Regions from separate parts of the Polaromonas sp. JS666 genome, predicted to be linked through region 1. Evidence: predicted binding sites of a transcription regulator. Region 1 holds the regulator's gene; each other region holds the start of a gene.
The links. Region 1 encodes FNR, which switches genes on or off when oxygen is low (the NO sensors DNR and NnrR bind a similar motif). Its sites were predicted from a motif close to TTGATNNNNATCAA; they were not measured.
Positions count from the first base shown of each region.

Region 2: the regulator FNR is predicted to act here: its motif matches at 3,561-3,574, upstream of BPRO_RS01405 (OmpW/AlkL family protein).
Region 3: the regulator FNR is predicted to act here: its motif matches at 2,497-2,510, upstream of BPRO_RS21455 (fatty acid desaturase).

Region 1 is NC_007948.1:1,209,293-1,215,060, reverse strand. Features, by position in the region: gene BPRO_RS05795 (hypothetical protein) at 1-353, opposite strand, end outside; gene BPRO_RS05790 (chaperone modulator CbpM) at 428-778, opposite strand; gene BPRO_RS05785 (DnaJ C-terminal domain-containing protein) at 775-1,689, opposite strand; gene fnr (fumarate/nitrate reduction transcriptional regulator Fnr) at 1,703-2,527, opposite strand; gene BPRO_RS05775 (response regulator) at 2,553-2,942, opposite strand; gene BPRO_RS05770 (universal stress protein) at 3,142-3,981, opposite strand; gene BPRO_RS05765 (response regulator) at 4,379-5,020, opposite strand; gene hutG (N-formylglutamate deformylase) at 5,340-5,768, opposite strand, start outside.
Region 2 is NC_007948.1:293,346-299,113, reverse strand. Features, by position in the region: gene BPRO_RS01420 (aldolase) at 1-113, opposite strand, end outside; gene BPRO_RS01415 (LysR family transcriptional regulator) at 413-1,294, opposite strand; gene BPRO_RS01410 (CaiB/BaiF CoA transferase family protein) at 1,504-2,739, shown strand; gene BPRO_RS01405 (OmpW/AlkL family protein) at 2,842-3,441, opposite strand; gene BPRO_RS01400 (hypothetical protein) at 3,604-3,867, shown strand; gene BPRO_RS01395 (alpha/beta fold hydrolase) at 3,867-4,601, shown strand; gene BPRO_RS01390 (SoxW family protein) at 4,598-5,101, shown strand; gene BPRO_RS01385 (pyridoxamine 5'-phosphate oxidase family protein) at 5,619-5,768, shown strand, end outside.
Region 3 is NC_007948.1:4,526,241-4,532,008, reverse strand. Features, by position in the region: gene BPRO_RS21475 (PAS domain-containing sensor histidine kinase) at 1-496, shown strand, start outside; gene BPRO_RS21470 (response regulator) at 493-1,137, shown strand; gene BPRO_RS21465 (response regulator) at 1,259-1,651, shown strand; gene BPRO_RS21460 (helix-turn-helix domain-containing protein) at 1,678-2,466, shown strand; gene BPRO_RS21455 (fatty acid desaturase) at 2,730-3,779, shown strand; gene BPRO_RS21450 (DUF4148 domain-containing protein) at 3,893-4,234, opposite strand; gene BPRO_RS21445 (LysR family transcriptional regulator) at 4,644-5,570, opposite strand.

The DNA.
Region 1 (5,768 bases):
CCCTGCATGCCGCCCATGGGGCCCATGCCTGGGCCGCCCATCATGTTCATCATCGCCATGCCATCCTGCATGGTTTTCATGTGCTCGGCCATCAGCGCATTGCGCTCTTCCGGCGTCTTGGCGTTGGCCATTTTTTCGCGCATCTCGCGCATGACTTTCATCTGGCGGTCCATGGCGGCCATGCGATCGGCACTGGCTGGCCCGGGGGCAGGACCTGCCTGCCCGGCCGGAGGCTGGCCAGCCGCGACAACAATCGGGTGATGCTGCGCGTGTTCCGCGGCGGTTTGGGCCCAGGAGCCCATGGCGGCTGCAGCCAGGGCGATGCCCAGTACGGTTTGATGAAGAGATGACATGGTTAACTCCAATCGTGAAAGTCAAGGTGAACAAGCAACAGCCCCGGGTGGCGACAGGCCGGCCCGGCTCAATCTCATGTGTCTGCGCCCTCCCCGGTGGACAGCTCATACCCGGGCAACTGGGCCTGCAGCGACTGCACCTGGCGCTCCAGCGCCTCAATGCGATTGAGGTAACCGAAGAGCAGCGCCACGGTAAACAGGTCCAGGTCGAAGTCCAGTCGCAGCCTGCCGACGCTGCGCAGCGGCATGACGTATTCGGCGCTGAAGAGGCGCTCCGCCCGGTGCTGCTCCAGCGGCTGCAGCGCGCCGTATTCCACCAGTTCGTCAAGTTCGGCCGCGCTCAGACCGCAGGCCCGGGACAAGTCGGAGACGGTCACGGTTTCGCGGGCGTCCAGCCAGGTGTATTCAAGCGGCTGTGGTTTCATGTCGGTTCTCCTTGACCACGACGGCGTGGGTTGAAGTGCGAGGTGCGCGCCAGTTCCTGGAACAGCTCGCGCTCCCGCCCGGTCAGGGTGGCGGGCACGTCAACATGCGTGACGGCATACAGATGACCGCGCCCGCTGCGGCCGTTGGCCAGGCCGCGCCCGCGCAGGCGCAGCTTGCGCCCCGAGCGCGTGCCCGGCGGCACCGTGAGCATCACCGGCTCGTCCAGCGTGGGCACTTCCACGTCAGCGCCCAGCGCCGCCTCCCACGGCGCAAGCGCCAGATCGAAGTACAGGTCGTGGTGGTCGGCGCGAAACACCGGATGCGGTACCAGCGTAATGTGCAAATAGATATCGCCGTCGGCGCCGCCATGGCTGCCCTTGCCACCCTTGCCGCGCAAGCGCAGCTTCTGGCCTTCACTCACCCCCGGCGGAATGGTGACTTCCAGGGTACGCGAGCCGCCCGCCTCGTGCGCCAGATCCAGGTTGAGCCGGGTGCCCCGGTGCGCCTCTTCCAGGCTGATGCGCACGACCGTCTCATAGTCGCGCCCATGCATGGGCACCGGGCCGTGCCGCGAACCACGGTGCCCGCGGCCCAGCGCGGCCAGCAGGTCGGCCAGGTCGATGTCCTCGAACGACTGCCCGTCCGAGGCGTACTCATGGCTCCACTGCGGTGGCGGCGCAAACTCTTCACCGGCCGGGCGGCGACCGAGCTCGTCGTACGCGGCGCGCTTCTCGGGGTCCTTCAGCGTCGCGTAGGCCTCGGCCACCTCCTTGAACCGGGCTTCGGTATCGGGCGCCTTGGAGACGTCCGGGTGGTGCTGGCGCGCCAGCTTGCGGTAGGCCTTCTTGATCTGTTCGGTGTCGGCGTCCCGTGGCACACCCAGCGCGGCGTAATAGTCCTTGTATTTCATACCGATGCAGCCTTCAGTGCAGGTGCATCTCGAAGACCCGCGTCAGGCCGTCCAGGTTGACGATGCGGATGTGGCGCTTGTCGACTTCAAGCAAACCCTGCTGCTGGAAGGCCGAGAATGTGCGGCTGACGGTTTCCAGTTTCATGCCCAGGTAGCTACCGATTTCGGCGCGCGTCATCCTCAGGTGAAATTCGCTGGCCGAGTAGCCGCGGGCCTTCAGGCGCTGCGACAGGTTCAGCAGAAACGCCGCCAGCCGTTCCTCGGCGTTCATGCTGCCCAGCAACAGCATCAGGCTGTGTTCCCGGATGATCTCGCGGCTCATCAGGCGACTGACCATGTTCTGCATGCTGGCGTTGCCGGTGGCCAGCCGGGTCAGTTGCGCATAGGGAATGACGCAGACCTCGGTATCCTCCAGCGCCGTAGCGGTGCTGGCATGCTTGCCATAGGCCACGCCGTCCAGGCCAATCAGCTCACCGGCCATGTGGAAGCCACTGATCTGCTCGCGGCCGTCGGCCAGCATCAGGCTGGACTTGAAGGTGCCGCTGCGCACGGCATACATGAATTGAAAGTGGTCGCCCTCGTCAAAGAGCGTCTGGCCGGCCTTGACCTTGCGACGCCCGAACGTCAGGCTGTCCAGGCACTCCACGTCGCCGTCTGTCATGCCGCAGGGCAGGCACAGATCGCACAGGTGGCAGCTGGAGCAGGGTGTCCCCAAAGGCGCGACCTGCGCATCCCCCATGGCCTGTCGAATCGGAATGACCCGCAGGTCGCTGGCGGGTGTTTCCTGCGTACGCTCTTGTGTGCGCTCCTGTGTGCGTATGAGTGTGGCGGTTGACATGATTTTCCCCTTGATGAGACGGCCGTCAATGCGCAGGGTGTTGCGATGCTCTCGCAACAGCCTGGGCAAGTTGATCGGATTCGGTGCTTTTGTCGAGGAAGCGGGCAGCGCCCTCCCGCAGGTAGCGCTTGCGGTAGGCCGGGCCCGCGTTGTTGCTGAAGACGACGAAAGCGATTTCGGGCGCGGCCTGACGCACGGCGCGCAATACCTGCAGGCCCGAACCACCGTCCAGCTGGACGTCGAGCACCACCACATCGGGCGCCGTGGCCAGAATGCCGTCGATTGATCCCTGCGGCGTCTCAGCCTGACCGACGATGGTCATCTCATTGACGCCGAGCATCGCGGCCACACGACTGCGGATCAGGGCCGAGTCGTCGGCCAGAAAAACCCTGACGGGAACTTGGAGATCAGACATACAGCCACTATGCGCGCGCGCCTATCGTTGCGATATCGGTGATAGCTGAATCCACCCCTCGGAATAATCCGGATCAGCGGCATCCACAGCACCGAGACCGCCTAGGAATCGTCCGAGTGCCAAGCACGCTTTCCCCAAATCCGGGTTCCCAGAGTGGCCATCCGGAACCCTGTGACCCAAGGGCGGGTTGCGCTGGCGGTCAGTGCGCCATCAGCACCGGCAGGGTCATGGACTGCAAAACCGCCCGCGAGGTGCCGCCCAGCAGCCACTCGCGCGCCCGGCTATGGCCGTAGCAGCCCATCACCAGCAGGTCGGCTTCCAGGTCGAAGGCGCTTGACAACAGCAACTCGCCCAGCCTTTCCGGCTCATCCCCCTGGCGGTGCCAGGTCGCCTCAACGCCATGGCGCTTCAAATAGCCAGCCAGATCCAGCGAAACGCCACCGACGACAGGCTCATCGGCTGACCAGTTGACCACATGAACACGCTGCGCACTCTGCAGCAGGGGCATGGCTGCGGTGACAGCACGCGCCGCCTCGCGCGTCGTCTTCCAGGCAATCACCACCGTCTCGCCGACCGTCGGCGGCACCACGGCGTAGGGCAGGATCAGGGCCGGCCTGCCGCTGATCGCCATCGCGGTTTCCGCGAAATCGGGCGGCACGTCCGAGGACTCGATATCCGAAGGGTCGTGCTGGCCCAACACCAGCAGGTCGGCATACAGCGCCTGCTGGGCGAAGGCACCCGTCACAGGGTAGTCGATCACTTCGCCCCAGGAGACCGGTACGCCGGTCGAGGCCAGCGCACGATCGAAGGTGGCGCGCGCCCCGGCCAGCCGCTCGTCGTCAAGCTCGCGCAAGGTGACGGCGACACCGGGGCCGATGGTGGGCGCAAATGGCGGCATCACGAAGCTGGGTGTGACCGCATAGAGCGCGGCCACCGCGGCACCGTGCCGCCGCGCAAGCTGGCGTGCGAACTCCAGGCGAGGCGCAGCGCGCCGTGATGCATCAAAGTGAACCAGTATTTGCATCAGGGAGGATTTCATGGAAGCACTCCATCGAGAGATTGCAGTCCGTCTACGTTAATCCGCCGGGCTCCCCCACCCCTTGACAATCATCAACCCAATCTCATCTGGCCGGGAGACAGGGGCCGCCTTGCTGCAGCGCACAAAACATCCGGAGAGCACAAATCCGTGGAGGCCCTGGACAGGCTCAAAGAGACTTTGCGCCACGAACGGCGATGGCCCGTGACGCGCATCGGGCAGCCGTCGCCCACCACCATCCATCTCCCTTCCTTTACCTTCCTTTACCTTCCTTTACCTTCCTTTACCTTCCTCTACCTCCCTCGATCTCCATCTCGTAGCCGGAAATACCACCCCGCAGATTTCAGTTGCCAGTCTCCCGCCCCCGCCTGGCGGGCAACCACCTATTGGAACTTCACAATTACTCCAACTGATCGGTCAGGCCATGTTTGAGTGCATAGCGGATCAGCTCGCTCTGGTTGTGCAAGCCCATCTTGTGCATCAGGTTGACCTTGTGCGTGCTGACCGTTTTGACCGAGAGATGGAGCTGGGCCGCGATATCGGTCAGGGTCATGCCGTCGACCACCAGGCGAAACACCTCGAATTCGCGGTTGGACAGACAGTCGTGCCTGGGCGCCTCGCTGCCCGGCATGGCACCCAGAGCCAGTTGCTCGGCCACTTCCGCGCTGATGAAGGCGCCGCCGGCGGCGATCTTGCGGATGGCCTCCTCCAGTTGCGCGGGGGCGCTCTCCTTGGTCAGGTAACCGCTGGCGCCGGACTTGATGGCGCGCACGGCGTACTGCAGCTCCTGGTGCATGCTCAGCACCAGGATGCGCAGCTTGGGCTTCTCGGCACGGACCAGCTTGATCAACTCCATGCCGCTGCGCCCCGGCATGGACAGGTCCAGCATCAGCACGTCGAAGGCCAGTTCGCGCACCCGCTGCATGGCCTCGGCGCCATTGGCGGCTTCGCCCGCCACCTCCATGTCGTCGGCCGAGGAAATGATGCGTTTGAGACCTTCGCGCACGATCGCGTGGTCATCCACAATGACGATCCTGATCAATGAACTGCTCCCCGGGTTGCCGCCACCGTCAAAGTCACCACCATCGCAAACACCACGGAGCGCAGCGGCAAGGCGCGTCCGTTGGCAACGGTTGGCTGGAGACAAAGGCACGGTTGTTTCCTTCGGCGTGATGGCCTGATCTTACCGTCAGGGTGCCACGCGGCGGCATCGCGCTGCCGTTCCACATGCATTTGACGTGGATCCAGCCGAGGCCGAGACCCTCCACCAAGCTTCAGGTGATTTCAGCAGAAAAGAGAAAACTGCACCAACCCATTCCTGTCGCTACCGATGGTTCCGCGCTCCCGAAAAAAGCCGTGCTTCACTCTTCATGGCAGCTTCGGCAGGACGAAAGCGCGCTGGAGAGCATGTTTTTCAACAAGGGCTGGATGCGGGAAGCCAGCGCCGCGTCGTAGGCAAAGGGCGGCACTTCTTGCATGTACAGGCGCTGGCACATCTCCAGCTGCACGGCGTGCACATCGCTGGACGGCTGGCCATAGTGGCGCGTGATGTAGCCGCCCTTGAAGCGGCCGTTGACGGCTGTCGTGATGCCGGAAAGCGCAGCGCAGGCCTGCGCGACCGATGCGGTAATGGCTTCATGGGCGCTGGCGCCGTCGGCCGTTCCGATGTTGAGGTCGGGCAGCGTGCCATCAAACAGCCAGGGAATCTGCGAGCGGATGCTGTGCGCGTCCCACAGCAACGCATAGCCGTGCCGGGCCTTGAGACGCGCCAGCTCGGCGGCCAGGGCCGC
Region 2 (5,768 bases), 920 kb from region 1:
GCGAGCGCCACCTTCTGCTGCAGCGTCCAGCCGCTCACCTGCACGAATTTGTCCAGATCGGCGCGAAACTTCGCGTCGTACTCGGATTTCGGCCGGGCTACGATCTCGTTCACTGGTGACTCCTTTCTCTGGCAGACCCCGTATTCAGCTCACCCGGCCCCGACCGGACGAACGCGAACATCCCGGCTGCGCGAGGTCCGTCGCTCAGCGACGGCGACGATCGCCAGGGCCGCCACAACACGCATGAGGGTGAGCATCGCTGCGCTCGGGGTTAACGGCACTATGTCCAAGAGCCTGTTCGCGATTTATTTGAGGTCCCCAAATAAATCGCGAACAGGCTCTTAGCTTGGACCCATCCGGCTTCGTTCGCAAATGATCTTTCGGAACGCTTGCCATCGCCGGCCGTGAAGGCTCAAGCCGCGGCGAGATGCGCCAGCAGCTCCTCGATCGCAGGAATGCCGGCCGCACCCCGGTCGCACACCAGGTAGAGCTGCATGCGCGCCCAATCGTCGGTGAGCGGCAGCGCGCGCACCTGCAGGAGATCCTCGTACGGCAAAATGTTGGCCGCGGGCATGACCGCGATCCCGAGACCCGCCTGCACCATCGCGCGGATCGCCTCGTAACTCTGCACCTGCATGGTGAATTTCGGCTTGCGCGCGATGCGGGCTGCTGCTGCCAGGGCCCAGCCGCGGATGGCGGTGCCTTGCATCAGCGTGATCAGATCGAACTCGAGCGCGTCCGCGAATGAGAGCGCCCCGCGGCCGGCCAGCGGATGCGCCGCTGGCATGACCAGCATGAGAGGAATGCTGCGATAGGGAACGACGTGCAGCCGGTCGGTGGGCTGAAAGTGGCCGATGATGCCTATGTCGGCGCTGCCTTGCGCGACGCTTTCGATGATAGGCAGGCTCTGGCCTTCCCCGAGACGAATCTTCACCCCGGGCCGCCGCGCGAGGTGACTCGCGAGGTCCGCGGCCACAACGACGACGCCGGTCTGATTTGCCAACACCCGGATATCGGGCTGATCGTCCGCGGCAAGCGTGCTGACCGCCCCGGGAATTCGGTCGAGCGTCTTGATGACCTCGCGCGCGTGGCGGGCGAGCGCTTCGCCCGCCACGGTCGGGACGACTCCCGCGTGCTGGCGTACGAGTAGCGCGACTCCGAGCCCGGTCTCGAGGTCACCGATGCGTTTGCTCGCCGCCGAAGCGACGATGTGCTCGCACTCTGCGGCCCTTGCGATGCTGCCGTGCTCGATCGCGCTGACAAAGAGCCTTAGCGTGGTGAGGTCGAATCGCACGGATAGTAGGGTGTTGGAGCATTCGGGAGGAGAAGAAGCATACTACTACTCTCGCTGGCAACCCTCATCCCAACCTTCTCCCAAAGGGAGAAGGAGTAACAGCCAAAAAGCGCTTCCTCCGTTGAACTGAGCAGGCGACTTTCTCCCTCTCCCGCTGGGAGAGGGTTTGGGTGTGGGCTCGTCAGCCTTCATCAAGGCAAAATAGCAGGATGAACTCACTTGACGGCATCCGCATTCTCGACCTTTCCCGCGTGCTCGCGGGCCCCTGGTGTACCCAGACGCTGGCCGACCTGGGCGCCGACGTCATCAAGATCGAGCGTCCCGGCACCGGCGACGACACGCGAACCTGGGGTCCGCCGTTTTTGAAGGACGACCAGGGCACAGAGACGCAGGAGGCCGCCTACTACCTGGGCACCAACCGCAACAAGCGCTCGGTGACCTGCGACATTGCCCGGCCGGCCGGACAGGCGCTGATACGCGAACTGGCCGCGCATTGCGACGTCTTCGTCGAGAACTTCAAGGTCGGCGACATGGCGCGCTACGGCCTGGACTATGCCTCGCTCAAGGCCATCAACCCGCGCCTGGTGTACTGCTCGGTCACCGGCTTTGGCCAGACCGGCCCCTATGCCGAGCGCGCCGGCTACGATTACGCCATCCAGGGCATGGGCGGCCTGATGAGCGTAACCGGCGAGCGCGATGACATCGGCGGCGGCCCGCAAAAGGTCGGCGTGGCCGTGGCCGATTTGATGACCGGGATGTACGCCACGGTGGCCATCCTCGCCGCGCTCCGCCATGCCGAGAGAACCGGCGAAGGCCAGCAGGTCGACATGGCGCTGCTCGACACCCAGGTAGCCATGCTGGCCAACCTGAGCGCCAACTACCTGGTGAGCGGCAAGGCGCCGGGCCGCGCCGGCAATGCGCACCAGAACATCGTGCCCTACCAGGTGTTTGAGGTGGCGCCGGCTGCCGACGGCCACAAGGATCACCTGATTTTGGCCGTGGGCAACGATGGCCAGTACGCCAAGTTTTGCGCGGTGGCGGGTCACCCCGAACTGGCCAGTGACCCGCGCTACGCCAAAAACCAGGACCGCGTGCGCAACCGGGCGGTGCTGGTGCCGTTGCTGGAGGCCATCCTGAAAACACGCACCAAGGCCGACTGGCTGGCTGCGCTGGAAGCCGCCAAGGTGCCCTGCGGCGCCATCAACAACCTGGCCGAGGTGTTTGCCGACCCGCAGATCGAGGCGCGCCAGATGGTCACGCACTGGCAACACCCCGTCAAACAAGACCTGCGGCTGGTGTCCAGCCCCATCAAGCTCAGCGCGACGCCGGTGCGTTGCGACCTGCCGCCGCCGCTGCTGGGCCAGCACACGGAAGACGTGCTACGCGGTATGCTGAACTACTCGGACGCCCAACTGTCCGACCTGAAAAACAAGCAGGTGATCTGACAGGGGGCTGGTGTCTGGCAGCAGCTGACGGAGCTTGCCGCCATGAAAAAAGCCCTGCCGCGCGGCTGCGCGGCAGGGCTTGATATCCAGAAAAACCCGAACTTAGAAACGCCAGCCCAAGCCAACACCCACCAGCAGGGGGTCAACCTTGAACTCGCCCACGTTCCTGCCATTGAGCGACACATCCGTGCGGATGTAAACCTTCTTCACGTCGAAGTTGAGGTACATATTGCCGCTGAGCGGAATGTCCACACCGACTTGCAGCGCCGGGCCCCAGCTGTTGCGGTCAATATCAACGCCTGGAAGCAGGTTCACCGAGCTGAAACGCGTGTAGTTGATGCCGGCGCCGACATAAGGCTTGAAGCCATTCATGGGGAAGTGGTACTGGCCCAGCAGCGTGGGCGGCAGGTGCTTGAGCGTGCCGACATCAACGCCAAGGGCGCTGGAGCGCAGCGTGTGCTTCTGCGGCACCGTCACGACCAGCTCGACCGCCACGTTCTTGTTGAAGAAATAGCTGACGTCCACTTCGGGCATCCACTTGTTGTTCACCGAGAGACCCAGGCCGGTGCTGTCGCCATTGGAGCTGTCCAGATGCACGGCGCGGGCGCGTACCATCCACGGGCCTTCCGTGGCTTGCTGTGCAAGAGCGGCACCCGACAAAAGGGTGGACAGAACGGCGGCGGCGACGAGTTGTTTTTTCATGATGAGCAGCGAATGAAGAGCAGGGAACATTCCCTGGCTCTTATTGAATGCTTTCACCCTCGAAAGCAAGCTGATGTGGCTCAAACGTCTGTCATCCACCCCGCCGGCGCGTTCAATGCTTGAGGCAGATCAAATAATCCTGGCCTTGCCAGGGTGGAATCGTTGCCATTAAGCAACGATTCCACCCTTATCTCAAACCGCCGCCAATGCCTGTTCCATGTCAGCCAGCAGGTGGACATGGCGCTGCTGGACACCCAGGTCGCCATGCTGGCCAACGACCCGCGCTACGCCAAAAACCAGGACCGCGTGCGCAACCGGGCGGTGCTGGTGCCGCTGCTGGGCCAGCACACGGAAGACGTGCTAAGCGGTATGCTGAACTACTCCGACGAAAAGTTGTCTGAACTTGGAAGAAGCGAGGTGATCTGATGAGCCACAATTTTGTCTTCGTCCACGGCGCCTGGCATGGTGGCTGGTGTTGGCGCCGCGTTACCCAGGCCCTGCAACTCGACCACCACAAGGTCTACCCAGTGACACTGACCGGGCTGGGGGAACGTGCCCACCTGCTGTCGCCGTCGATCAACCTGGATACCCACATCGACGACGTGATCAGCGCGATCGAGGTGGAAGAACTCAGCGAGGTGATTCTGGCCGTGCACTCCTACGCCGGGATGATAGGTACGGCCGTGGCCGACCGCGTGCCCAAGCGGATCAAGCATCTGGTGTATGTCGATGCGGTGCTGCCCAAGCCCGGCGAAAGCTGGAGCAGCACGCAGTCAGCGGCCACGCAGCAGCAGCGCCTGACGGCGGCGCAGGCCTCGACCCGATTCAGCTTTCCGCCGCCCGACCCGGAGGTGTTTGGCCTGCATGACGCCGACCGCGAATGGGTCAAGCGCCGCCAGACACCGCACCCCGGCAACACCTACCAGGCGCCGCTGAATTTCGACATGCAGCGCGTCGCTGCCGTGCCGCGCACCTACGTGAGCTGCACCCAGCCGGCACTGGCCACGATTGACCCCAGCCGCCTGCGCGCCAGGGACCCGAAATTCTGGGACGGTGCCTGGCTGCCCAACTCGAAATTCGTCGAGATCCAGACCGGCCACGACCCGATGATCAGCGACCCGCATGCGCTGACGAAAATCCTGCTGGACTGCGCCGCTTGACGCCGCCGCGGCAAGCACAGCGGCGCCAGTTCTGTGCGGCGCTGGCAAGCAGTGTTGCGCTCCCGGCGCTGCTGCCGCTGCGCGCACTGGCCGCGGACACGGCTCTGCCCGTCCCCGCATCACTCCCCCGGATAGCGATGGCAGCCGCTGCCAAAGATCAACCCGTGGTGCTGCTGGTCAGCCTGCCCGGTTGCCCCTATTGCGAGCTGGTGCGGCGCAACTACCTGCTGCCCGCGCGCCAGGACATCGGCCTGCACGCCTGGCAGCTCAGCATCGCCGACCAGACGACACCGCTCATCGGGTTTGACGGCAAGGCCTCGACCGCCGCTGCGCAAATCAAGGCCTGGAAGGCGACGTTCACGCCAACGGTGCTGTTTCTGGGTGACAGCGGGCAGGAACTGGCCGAACGGCTCGTGGGTGTGGGCGTGCCTGATTTTTACGGGGCTTATCTGGAGCAGCGGCTGGCGGCTGCGCGCAAAACGCTGGCTGCGCGCGGGTAGCCGTGAGTCCATGCGTGAGCCAGTGAGTTCAGGCTTGCGTATTGAGGCTTGCACAAGTCCTGACCTTCCCCTACCTACCCGTTCGCCCTGAGGTATCGAAGAGCGCTTGAGGTTTGGCTGCCGCTGCCCGAACGGTGAACCGTCTTAGGTTACGCAAGTAACCCAACCATAAAAACATGCCAACGGCCCTCGCCAGCATTGTGCTGCAAGCGCCTCAACGGCACCGCTGGCGGGAACAAAGACTTTGCCAAATCTTCAGCAACGGTAGTAGCATGGATCCCAGACTTCTTTCGTTTGACGAGCTGATTCCCACCCCCGGAAAACCGTGCGCCAATGCGCGCAAATGAGCGGGAATGTTCATTACATCGTTGCTGCAGGCCGCCTTTGAACCTTTGAATCCTGCCAGTTTCAAACCTGGACGGCTTGTGCAATGAGCGCTGACTACACGCAGTAGTCTTCCCCCTGGCGCCATCACAAAACGTCAGGGTTCGGTCCCACTGACCTGCCGGGAGGAACCATGGCGGACGATCCAATGTCGATGTATCACGAGGGAATGCGGCGCCTTCAGGACGTGCGCGAAACACGTCCTCTGGCGGACCGCCTGGAGCAGGTGACTGTTCGCGCGGCGTTTACCGGAGAAGACCGGGCATTTATAGAGCGCTGCCCC
Region 3 (5,768 bases), 1.9 Mb from region 1:
CAAGCTCGGTGACATGCTGGCTATGCTGGACACCACGGTCGCCGCCACCCGCCGCATCGCCTCGGACCTGCGCCCGCTGTTGCTGGACGACCTGGGCCTGGGGCCGGCTATCGAATGGCTGGCTCAAAATTTCAGCCAGCGCTCCGGCGTGGCCTGCACGCTCTCGGTGGATGACGAGGTGGAACTGCACGAGCCTTATGCCACCGCGGTGTTCCGCATCGTGCAGGAGTCGCTGGCCAATGTGGCCAAGCATGCCGAAGCCTCGCGTGTCGAAGTAAAAATCGAGCGGACGGTGGAGGCGGTCACCCTGCGTGTCGCCGATAACGGCCGGGGTTTTTCGCTGGCCGCACCGCGCAACCCCAACTCCCTGGGACTTCTGGGCTTGCGCGAGCGCGCACAGTTGCTCAAGGGGGCGGTCACCATTGACAGCCAGCCGGGGCAGGGAACCCGTATTGATGTGCGGATCCCGATACGGGAAGTGGGAGCTGCGGATTGATCAGGATCGTCATTGTGGATGACCACGCCATTGTGCGGGAAGGTCTCAAACGCATCATTTCCTCGGCCGACGACATGGAGGTGGCGGGCGAAGCCGCCAATGGCGCCGAGGCCATGCAGCGCGTGCGCGAACTGGCCTTCGACGTACTGATGCTGGACCTGTCCATGCCGGGGCGCAGCGGCATGGAGTTGATCAAGCTGGTCCGTGCTGAGAAGCCCAAGCTGCGCATCCTGGTGCTGAGCATGCACCAGGAGCTGCAGTACGCCGTGCGCGCCATCAAGTCCGGCGCCAGTGGCTACCTGACCAAGGAGAGCGCGCCGGCGCAGCTGGAGCAGGCCATCCGCAAGATCGCCGCCGGCGGTGCTTTCATCAGTGCCGAAGTCGCCGAGCAGCTGGCCCTGGGTGCCATGCCGGGCAGCGAGGTCGCCGCGCACGGAAGCCTGTCGGACCGTGAATTCGAAGTGTTCCGCCTGCTGGTCGCGGGGGTGTCGGTGACCGAGATTGCGGGTCGGCTCAACCTGTCGGTCAAGACCGTCAGCACGCACAAGGCCAACCTGATGCACAAGATGGGCCTGCATAACCAAAGCGAGTTGATCCGCTACGCGATGCGGCACGGCCTGACCGACCAGTTCGAGCCCTAGCCCGCTCGGAAAATTCCTAGGCGCACTGAGGCGCCGGCCGAGGCGATTTTAGGGACGCGCCGAGGGGCATTTTCCACCGGCGCCGATGGTCTGGCATTCGTGCCGCGGGCACAGTAGAGGCATGCTTCAGCGCCCCGCTTCCGCCATCAAAGTCTTCCTCGCCGAGGACTCCGCCATGATCCGCGAGCGGATTGCCGTTTTGCTGGGCGCGGCCGCCATTACCGTGGTGGGTGAGGCCGCCACGCCGCAGGCGTCGATCGACGGGATTCTTTCCGCGTGGCCCGATGTGGTGGTGCTGGATGTGCAGCTCGAGGGCGGCTCCGGCATGCAGGTCATGCGGGCCGTTCGCCTGGCGGCTCCCGGCATTGCCTTCGTCGTGTTCAGCAACAACTCGGCCCTGGCCTACCGCAAGCGCTATCTCGACGAGGGCGCCTACCGTTTCCTCGACAAGAGCACCGAATTCGACCAGCTCGCGCAGACCGTGGCGTCCGCGTCTGAGAGGGCTGTGCAATGAAACCAACCGACCCGCAGGAGAAATGCATGTCAGGCCTGACCCTTGAAACTCCCGTTTCCCCGATCCGCTTTGTATCCCGGCAGCCTTCCGCCCGGTCCGGGGCTGTCGCACCGCTGAAAGTTCTTTGCTCCAGTTGCCATCTGCGTGACTTGTGCCTGCCCTGCGGAATGACGGGCATCGATGTGGCCCGCCTGGACAGTTTGATGTTCGGCCGGCGCAAGGTCAGGACTGGGGAGGCCCTCTACCGCGAGGGTGACCGTTTCCAGTTCATTTACGCTGTGCGCAGCGGCACGTTCAAGTCCAGCCTCACGCTGGCGGATGGCCGCGAGCAGGTCAGCGCCTTCCACATGGCGGGTGAACTGATGGGTCTGGATGGGGTGGCCCACGGCACACACGCGAGCAGCGCCACGGCGCTGGAGGACACCGAAATCTGCGCCATTCCCTATGCGCATCTCACCGAGCTGGCGGCGGGCAATGCGGGCACGCAGAATCTGGTCAGCCGGCTGATGAGCCGTGAAATCGTGCGCGAGCACAGCCTCATGATGCTGCTGGGCAGCATGAATGCCGAGGAGCGCCTGGCGGCCTTCCTGCTGAACCTGTCGCAGCGGCTGAGGGCCCGCGGCTACGCGGCCAACGAGTTCCACCTGAGGATGTCCCGGGCCGAAATCGGCAGCTACCTGGGCATGAAGCTGGAGACCGTGAGCCGGACCTTTTCGGCTTTTCAGCAGAAACGCCTGCTGGAGGTCGACAAGCGCCACATCCGCATTACCGATCCGGACGGTCTGACGCGGTCGTTCGAGATGCATGTGCATTGAGTGCTTCGCAGGTCATTGAAGCGCGGGCGGTTGATGTGAATCAAAGCGCCGCCGGGGCAGGCCCGCTAAGCTGACACGCTTTGACCCACGACCCTGCCGCGGCCTGATGGGCGGGTGCCTGCCTGACCGTCCACTCATCCCTTCTGCGTCAATGCAGCCGTCGCCGGCGCCGGGCGGACCGGACGTCTGAATCTGGCCGATATCTCCTGTACGTCCTGCTGTCCTGCACTTTTTCCGCATCAACCACAACCTGCCGAAATTTCATGCCTGCTGATCTCACCGAAGTTATCCCGCACCGAAAAATCATCCGTTCCTGGCTTGCACCCATTGCCACCAAAAACACCGCGTATGCCCTGTTCCTGGTGGTGTCGGATCTCGTCCTGTTCGCGCTGGCGATCACGGCCACCGTGCTGTTGGACCAGCCAGTGCTGCAGGTGCTGGCGGCCATTCTGAGCGGCCTGGTCATCGGGCGTCTTTTCATCCTGGGCCACGACGCCTGCCACCAGAGCCTGACCCCGCACCGCAGGCTCAACCGGTGGCTGGGGCGTCTGGTGTTCATGCCGTCCCTCACGCCTTACAGCCTCTGGGACGTCGGCCACAACGTGGTCCATCATGGCTACACCAACCTCAAGGACTTCGACTTTGTGTGGCAACCGTATTCGATCGAAGCCTACCGGCGCATGCCCGCCTGGCGCAGGATGTGCGAGCGCATGTACCGAAGCGGCTGGGCACCGTGGCTTTACTACGGCGTTGAAATCTGGTGGAAGCGGATGTACTTCCCGTCCAGGGCGGTGATGCCCACACGCCGCGGCATTTTCACGGCCGACTGTCTGTTGGTCACGGCGGTGGCGGCCGCCTGGCTTGCCGCGCTTGTCTATGCGGCATCCGCTACCGGTCAATCGGTGGCGTGGCTGCTCGGTGTCGCGTTCTTGCTGCCGCTGATTGTGTGGAACGCCTTGATGGGCTTTGTCGTCTATGTCCATCACACGCATACCAGCGTTGCCTGGTACGAGCAAAAAAACGACTGGTCGGCGGCCAGCCCTTTTGTTTCGACCACGGTGCACCTGACATTCGGTGCAGGCATCGGCACCGCGCTGCATCACATCATGGAACACACGGCGCATCATGTCGACATGAGCCTGCCGCTGTATCGCCTCAAGAAAGCGCAGGCGCTGCTCGAGAAAAAACTGCCGGGCCGGATCGTGATCCAGCCGTTTTCATGGGCATGGTATTTCCAGACGGCCCGGCGCTGCAAGCTCTACGATTTCGAGCGGCAATGCTGGACAGACTTTGCCGGAAGGCGAACGAGTTAGGACAACCGCGCAATGCAGGCACCCCAATGAGTGCACCCCGCTGCGCTTTTGCGCAGCGGGGTGCGTGGCTGTCGCACCGCCAATGGCCGAAGCCGGGTGCTCAGGGTGCTTGTTTATTGAGCAGCAGGATAGGCATGCTCAAGGGCGCTGACCGATACGGCGGATCCCGTTGACACCGCTTCGGCCTTGACCTCTGCACGGGTCCTGGCGCTGTCAGGCTTGCTGTCGAAGGTCGGGTCCTGGAAGGTGCGGGCGATGTTCACGCTGTAGCCTGCGCGCTGTGCCTGCAGCAACTCGGCCTGAACGTCAGCACGTGTTTTGGTGCTGGCGGCGCTTACCTGCTCCAGGCGATCCAGCGGATAGGGGTCGCGGCCTTCAGCAAAGCTGCTGGCTGATCCAAACGTGGCAAGCGCGGCGATGGCAAGAGTGGCGGCAGAGACAAGATTCGATTTCATGATGAATTTCCTTGAGAATGTTTTTGAAATATCCGGTCGGACGGGCTGTCTGCCCGAGAGGCCTTCGTCGCTGAGTCGCTGTTAGGTTGGTGGCTCATCGATGTACTGAACCTTGTTCCGCATCGTCGATAGACAAGTGTGCTTTGGCAGAACATTCCGTTGTCAAAACTGGAACAATGAAAGCGCGAGATGCTGGAACTTTTTGACGCGCTAAAAGTTCTGCGTCGCTGCCTCATCAAGCGCAGCTACGTTGCAGCGACGTTGATTGCACATCGCGAAATCGGTCGATGCCGGATTCTCTGCAGAAAGGACGTGCCAGTCCCTCATGCCATATGGGGACTGATGGCCGGTCTTCCATACCGGCCGCGGCCGCGGGGCGATGGCCTTGTGTGCGCGGTAAAGGCTCAGCTCAGTCGTGCCGCGCGTCCATTTTCTTGATCACAGTTCGCGTGTACTCGGTCATGAATTCCAGAAACACGCTGGTTCTTGCCGGAATGAATTTGCGGCTGGGCAGCGCCGCGTACAGGGTGTTGGTGCCCGTGATCCAGGGCGACAGGATTCGTTTCAGCGCGCCGCTGTGGAGGTGGTTGGCCACCAGGTCGATCGACTGGCTGATGATGCCGGCTCCGTCGACACCGGCGCGTATCAGCGTGTCGGAATGGTTGACCAGCATGGCGGGCTCGATCGGCACTTCCAGTTCGCGCCTATTCTCGTCGGGATTGATGAGGCGCCAGACGCGGTGCCGGTTCGCCGGTGCCTTGATCCGCAGGCAGCGGTGCCGGGCGAGGTCTTCGGGCTGCTGCGGAATGCCATTGCGGCGCAGGTAGTCGGGTGAGGCGCACAGGATGCCGTCCGACGAGGCAATCGGCCGCGCAATGATGTTGGCGTCAAAGGTATCGGTCGCGCCCAGCAGCGTCAGGTCGTAGTCTTCCACCGGCGGCACGAGCGGCGAGTCGACGTAAATATCGAGCACGACCTTGGGATAGCGTCGCCCGAACTCGGCCACCAGCGGCCCCAGCACATGCACACCGAAGATGGGCGGCGTCAGGATGCGGATCACGCCGGACATCTCCTGGGCATGCGCCTGCGCCGCCGCGTGGGCCTCGTCGATGTCGCTCAGGATGTGGCGCACGCGAGCCAGGTAGGCAACACCTGCATCCGTCAGTGCCATGCGCCGGGTGGTGCGATGCAGCAGCCGCACGCCCAGATGGTCTTCCAGGTCGCTGACCAGCCGGGTCACCACGGCCGACGACAGGTCGAATTTACGGGCGGCAGCGGCAAAGCTGCCGTCGTCCACCACCTGTTGAAACACGCGCATTGATTGAAGCCGGTCCATGGAATACCCTTGCTTTTCGCTTCATTATTGCTGTTTTAGCAGCAATAAATTGTTAATTTTGCTGTTTTTTGATTTGCTTGAGTGGAATAAAGTTCGTCCATCGATGAGCCGGAGCCCCCCTGTAAGGCGACTCACCGAGGCTGGACAGACGGGATGGATGAGCCCGCCATGCCCGGAAACGTCAAAAAAACTCTGAGA